Regions from separate parts of the Bradyrhizobium sp. CCGUVB14 genome, predicted to be linked through region 3. Evidence: predicted binding sites of a transcription regulator. Region 3 holds the regulator's gene; each other region holds the start of a gene.
What was found. Region 3 encodes PhoB, which activates phosphate uptake and scavenging genes when phosphate is short. Its sites were predicted from a motif close to TGTCATNNANCTGTCAT; they were not measured.
Positions count from the first base shown of each region.

Region 1: the regulator PhoB is predicted to act here: its motif matches at 937-953, upstream of NLM32_RS26225 (glycerophosphodiester phosphodiesterase family protein).
Region 2: the regulator PhoB is predicted to act here: its motif matches at 1,093-1,109, upstream of NLM32_RS31470 (YbhN family protein).

Region 1 covers NZ_JANADS010000001.1:5,620,083-5,622,283, reverse strand. Annotated here, with positions in the region: gene adh (aldehyde dehydrogenase) at 1-858, shown strand, start outside; gene NLM32_RS26225 (glycerophosphodiester phosphodiesterase family protein) at 1,022-2,201, shown strand, end outside.
Region 2 covers NZ_JANADS010000001.1:6,684,061-6,686,261, reverse strand. Annotated here, with positions in the region: gene NLM32_RS31470 (YbhN family protein) at 1-921, opposite strand, end outside; gene NLM32_RS31465 (ferritin-like domain-containing protein) at 1,350-1,856, shown strand; gene NLM32_RS31460 (MFS transporter) at 1,989-2,201, shown strand, end outside.
Region 3 covers NZ_JANADS010000001.1:9,485,406-9,487,606, forward strand. Annotated here, with positions in the region: gene NLM32_RS44420 (GcrA family cell cycle regulator) at 56-568, shown strand; gene phoB (phosphate regulon transcriptional regulator PhoB) at 671-1,378, opposite strand; gene phoU (phosphate signaling complex protein PhoU) at 1,401-2,117, opposite strand; gene pstB (phosphate ABC transporter ATP-binding protein PstB) at 2,129-2,201, opposite strand, start outside.

The DNA.
Region 1 (2,201 bases), 3.9 Mb from region 3:
GAGGCCGGCAAGCCGCTCGCTTCCAGCCCGCGTATCGCCAAGATCGCCTTTACCGGTGAGACCACGACGGGCCGGCTGATCATGCAATATGCCAGCCAGAACCTCATTCCGGTCACGCTCGAGCTCGGCGGCAAGTCGCCGAACATTTTCTTCAACGACGTCACCGCCGAAGACGACGACTTCTTCGACAAGGCGATCGAGGGGTTCGTCATGTTCGCGCTGAACCAGGGCGAGGTCTGCACCTGTCCGAGCCGCGCGCTCGTGCACGCCGACATCTACGACCGCTTCATGGAGCGGGCGCTGAAGCGCGTCGCCGCGATCAAGCAGGGTGACCCGCGCGCCGCCGACACCATGATCGGCGCGCAGGCCTCGAACGACCAGCTGGAGAAGATCCTCTCCTACATCGACATCGGCAAGCAGGAGGGCGCCAAGGTGCTGGCGGGCGGTGCGCGCGCCGAGCTCACGGGCGATCTCGCCGGCGGCTTCTACGTCCAGCCGACGGTGTTCGAAGGCCACAACAAGATGCGGATCTTCCAGGAGGAGATCTTCGGTCCCGTCGTCTCCGTCACGACCTTCAAGACTGACGACGAGGCGCTCGCGATCGCCAACGACACGCTGTACGGCCTCGGGGCCGGCGTCTGGAGCCGCGATGCCAATCGCTGCTACCGTTTCGGCCGGGCGATCCAGGCCGGCCGGGTCTGGACCAATTGCTACCACGCCTATCCCGCCCATGCCGCGTTCGGCGGCTACAAGCAGTCGGGCGTCGGGCGCGAGACCCACAAGATGATGCTCGACCACTACCAGCAGACCAAGAACTTGCTGGTCAGCTACAGCCCGAAGAAGCTCGGTTTCTTCTAATCGGCAGGTTTCGACTGGGAAGGCACAGGCGGCGTCATCGCGGCGCCGCCTGTGTACATCGGCTACCGCTCGCCCCGCCGTCATCCATCTGTCAGAGTCTTGAGACAAGACGACAGCCCCGATCGCACAAAGTGCGATGACAGGCACAGACGGAGGCGCGGCCATGACGACCAATCCCTTGCAGCGGAAGATTCATACCGGAGCATTGCTGCTCGGCGCGGCGGCCCTGGCGTTGCTTGCACCCTCGATCGCCTTTGCGCAGGCGGCGCCATCAGGCGCCAAACCTTTCCTGACCGTCGACGGAAAGGCGCCGCTGATCCTCGGACATCGCGGCGTGCCGGGACTGGTGCCGGAAGAGACCGAGGCCTCCTATGACCTCGCCGCCGCGCTCGGCACCGACGCGCTCGAAGAGGACCTTCACCTCACCAAGGATTGCGTGCTGGTTGCACGCCACAACCCCTGGCTCGCCGACAACACCAACGTGGCCGAAGTGGCCAAGACCAATGCGGCGGTCGCGGCCCGCAAGCGCACGGTGCCCGGCGTGCGCGTCAAGGCACCGGCTGCTGCCGGCACGCCCACGGACTATCTCGTCGATCTCACCGATCCGGCCGATCCCAAATCGGTGCTGAAGTCATTGATCGTCGACGGTGAGGACCACACCAACGACTGGTCGATCACCGATTTCACCATGGCCGAGCTGAAGGAATGGATCGGCGGCACCACCTACGATGCGGCCAATGAGCGGCCGAAGCTGTTCAACGGCAAATTCCCGGTCATCAGCTTCCAGGACATCCTCGACATCGCCAAGGCCAAGAGCAAGGAGACCGGGCGTTCGATCCTGGTCTATCCGGAAACCAAGAACCCGACCTGGAACAATGCCCAGGCCATCGCCAATGGCTGCGGCGCGCCCGGCAGCCATCCGCTCGAGGATGCCCTGATCAAGATCATCAAGGACAACGGCCTCAACACCAAGGACGCGCCGATCCTGGTCCAGAGCTTCGAGCCCGGCAGCCTGAAATATATGCGCAGCCATGGCCTGGAGACGCGGCAGGTCCAGCTCGTCGACGGCAACGGCATCGACTTCAAGACCGGCAGGGTCCTGCTCAACAACATCACCAATTCCCGACCGTTCGACTGGACGGTGGCCGGTGATGCGCGCCTTTATGATGCGATGCTGACGCCTGCGGGCCTTGCCGAGATCAAGACCTATGCCGATGGCATCGGTCCGTGGAAGGCCTATATCGTTCCGCTCAAGATCGCGCCGTGGAAGGATACCAATGCCGACGGCACGCCCTACAAGGGCTCGACCCCGGAGGCATCGACGCAGGAGGCAACCAGCCTGA
Region 2 (2,201 bases), 2.8 Mb from region 3:
GCCGAACGGGATCACGAAATAGAGGATGCGGAACACGAGCAGGGTTGCCAGCAGTTGCTCGCGGCCGAATTCGGGCAGTGCCACCAGCATGGCGGCGTCGAACACGCCGATCGAGCCCGGGGCATGGCTGGCAAAGCCCAGCAGCGTCGCCAGGATGAACACCACGGCGAGCGACAGGAAGTCGATCGGCGGATTGGCCGGCATCAGCAGGTACATCGCCAGCGCGCAGAAGCCGAGATCGACCACACCGATCAGGATCTGGACCAGCGTCAGCGGCGCCGACGGCAGCACGACCTTCCAGCCCTTCTGGCCGAGCTCGCGGCGCTTGTCGCCCATGCACAGCCAGACCAGATAGGCGGCGATGGAGGCGAGGCCGCCGAGCGCGATCAGCCGATTGATCGACGACGGCAGCTGATCCATGTAGGAGGCCGCATCCGGGTGGATGGTCATGCCGATCGAGAGCACGAAGATGTTACCGAGCCAGAAGGTCAGGCCGGAGAGGAAACAGATCTTGGCGACGTCGATCGCATTCAGCCCGTAGTCCGAGTAAATCCGGAAACGGATCGCGCCGCCCGTGAACACGGTGGCGCCGATGTTGTGGCCGATCGAATAGGACGTGAAGCTCGACAGCGCTGCGATGCGGTAGGGCACGTGCTTCTTGCCGATCGTTCGCAGTGCAAAAAAGTCGTAGAATGTCAGCGTACAGAACGCGAAGAACACGCAGATCGCGGCCAGACCGATATGTCCGCGCGGAATATCGGTCAAAGCGGTCAGGATGACGCCGGTATCGATGCCCTTGAGGGTCCGCAGCAGCGTGGTGACCGCGAAGGCGATGATCATCACGCTTGCGGCAATACCGAGCCGTCGCCAGCCGATCCATTTCTTGAAGCCGCGTTTCAGCGCGGGCAGCAGTCCGTGCATTCATCCTCCCGGCGGGGGGCAAGACCGACCGGGCCAGACATTGGCCGGTCGGTTGCGATCACTGCCCGAAATGGGCGTCGATCGCTAGGCATGATGTAGCTCATTTAAGGCAAAAACAGCGACTTGTGCAGCCCTTGACAACGACTGGTTCTACGCCGGACCGGCTGTTTTTGTCATAAGTGGTTCACATGGCGCGCGCGTTAAGCATATGAGTCGAGGGAGCGACCCTGCATCGTGCACCCGCATGTTCAGATGGTTTCAAATCCTGCGGTCGCAAGCGTTGTTCCGAAGCAAACGATCCGGGCATTTTTTGGAACGACGCTGCTGCGGACCGGTTAGCGCCCCATCAGCAATCGAACACGGCAAAACACAGGCTTCTCGTGCGGGCCGGTGCTGCCATGTTCCCGAAACCTGCGAGGATCGGAACGATGGGACTGTTCACAAAAGACATCAAGACCATGAACGACCTGTTCGTGCATCAGCTACAGGATATCTATTACGCCGAGCAGCAGCTCACCAAGGCGCTGCCGAAAATGGCGGATAAGGCGACCGATCCGCAGCTGAAGCAGGGCTTTTTGACGCACCTCGAAGAAACCAGGCAGCACGTCACCCGGCTTGAGGAAGTGTTCAAGATGCATGGTGCCCAGGTGAAGGCGGTCGACTGCCCGGCGATCGACGGCATCATCGAGGAGGCCGACGAGACCGCCGGCGAGGTCGCGGACAAAGCGGTGCTCGACGCCGCGCTGATCAACGCGGCGCAGGCCGCTGAGCATTACGAGATCGTCCGTTACGGCAGCCTGATCGCCTGGGCCAAGCAGCTCGGCCGCAGCGACTGTGCAGCCGTGCTGGCCAAAACGCTCGAGGAAGAGAAGGCGACCGACAAGAAACTGACGACGCTTGCCGAGAGCAAGGTGAACCTGCGGGCGGCGAGCTAACGCCGGCCTAGTCGCAAAAGCGCCGCGCGGTCGTCCGCGCGGCGCTCGCGCATCCATCATTCGGTCATTGTCGAAACATGACGGCGGGCCGGGCGCGTATATGTCGCATGGGGCTGCAATCGAGGTGGCAGCATGCGAGCCAACACCGTCAAATATGAAACCTTCGGCGCGAAGGATGTCACGCGCACCGCTTCGCGCCTTGCGACCTCGCTGACGCTGGCGGCGATGAGCCTCGGCTACGGCGTGGTGCAGCTCGACGTCACCATCGTCAACACCGCGCTCGATGCGATGAGCAAAACGCTCGGCGGCGGCGTCGCCGAACTGCAATGGGTGGTGAGCGCATAC
Region 3 (2,201 bases):
AGGCATTCGTCGTGCCGCCCCAGGATGGCAGGCGCGCGGCGAAGGAAAGGTTACAATGACGGTTTTGACCTGGTCCGACGATCGCGTCGAGCAGTTGAAAAAGCTCTGGGAGGCCGGACTTTCGGCCAGCCAGATCGCCGCTGAGCTTGGGAATGTCACCCGCAACGCCGTGATCGGCAAGGTGCACAGGCTCGGCCTGTCGGGCCGCGCCAAGAGCCCGTCCTCGGCAGCTCCGCGGCCGCGCAAGGCGCGTCCGGCGCAGCACATGATGCGGGTGAGCAGGCCCATCGCGCGTGGCAATACCGCGCTGGCGCAGGCCTTCGAGGTCGAAGTCGAGGCTGAACCGGTCACCTACGACAACGTGGTGCCGATGAGCCAGCGGCTGTCGCTGCTCGAATTGAACGAGGCGACCTGCCACTGGCCGGTCGGCGATCCCTCGAGCCCGGATTTCTTCTTCTGCGGCGGCAAGGCGCTCTCCGGCCTGCCCTACTGCGCCCAGCACTCGCGGGTGGCGTATCAGCCGGCAGCGGATCGGCGGCGCGCGCCGGCGAAGCCGGGCACGCGGTAAGCGCATCCAGTTAACCTCGTCCCGGCACAAGGCCGGGACGACCGGGGAAATAAAAAAGCGCGCCATCCAGCGCGCTTTTTATTTTGTCTGCTTGCAAGAGCCTTAGGCCTGCTCGGCCTTCGCAAACCGGTCATCGAGCGCATAGCCCGCACCGCGCACCGTGCGGATCGGATCCTGCTCGCGACCAAGATTGAGCAGCTTGCGCAGGCGACCGATATGCACGTCGACGGTGCGCTCGTCGATATAGATATCGCGGCCCCAGACGCTGTCGAGCAGCTGCTCGCGCGAGAACACACGACCGGGGTGCTCCAGGAAAAACTCCAGCAGGCGATATTCGGTGGGGCCGAGATCAATCGGCCGGCCCGAGCGCGCCACGCGGCGCTTTTCGCGATCGAGCTCGATGTCACCGAAAGCGAGCACGGTTGCGAGCCGCTCGGGACTTGCGCGCCGCAGCAGACCCTTCACCCGGGCCAGCAGCTCGGGCACCGAGAACGGCTTGACGATGTAGTCGTCGGCGCCGGTCGCAAGGCCCCGCACCCGCTCGCTCTCCTCGCCGCGCGCGGTGAGCATGATGATCGGCAGCTGCTTGGTGTCGGACCGCGTCCGCAGCCGGCGGCACAGCTCGATGCCGGAAAGCCCCGGCAGCATCCAGTCGAGCACGATCAGATCGGGGATGTGCTCCTTGAGGCGGGTGTCGGCGTCGTCGCCGCGCATCACCGTCTCGACGTCATAGCCGTCGCCCTCGAGGTTGTAGCGGAGGAGCTCGGTGAGAGCTTCCTCGTCTTCAACCACCATAATGCGTGCGCCCATTGGGTCGTCGCTCCTTAAGGATTCAAGTATTGGGGACCGTGGTGGCGAAGGTCGTCATGTCGCCCTTCGGTCGCTTGTCGGTGATGGCCTGGCCTTCGATCATGTAGAACACGGTCTCGGCAATGTTGGTGGCGTGGTCGCCGATCCGCTCGATGTTCTTGGCGCAGAACATCAGATGGATGCAGAACGAGATGTTGCGCGGGTCCTCCATCATATAGGTGAGGAGCTCGCGGAACAGCGAGGTGCAGATGGCGTCGACTTCCTCGTCGCCCTTCCACACCGCCATCGCCGCCGGCAGATCGTGCGCGGCATAGGCGTCCAGCACCGACTTGACCTGCTGCTGCACGAGGTCGGTCATGTGCTCGAGGCCGCGGAACAGCTTGAGCGGATGGAAATCCGTCTCCAGCGCCGCGACGCGCTTGCCCATGTTCTTGGCGAGGTCGCCGATGCGTTCGAGATCGGTCGCGACGCGCATGGCGCCGACGATTTCGCGCAGATCCACCGCCATCGGCTGGCGGCGCGCGATCGTGAGCACGGCGCGTTCCTCGATCTTCTTCTGCAGCGCGTCGAGCTCGGCGTCGATGGTGACGACGCGCTGGCCGAGCGCGATATCACGGCGGATCAGCGCGTCGACGGAATCGACGATCATGCGCTCGGCGATGCCGCCCATCTCGGCAACCAGGCGCGTGAGCTCCTGGAGGTCGGTGTCGAAGGCCTTTGCGGTATGTTCAGAACCCATGTCCTGTCTCCTCAGCCGAACCGGCCGGTAATGTAATCCTGCGTGCGCCGGTCGGACGGCGACGTGAAGATCTTGCTGGTGTCG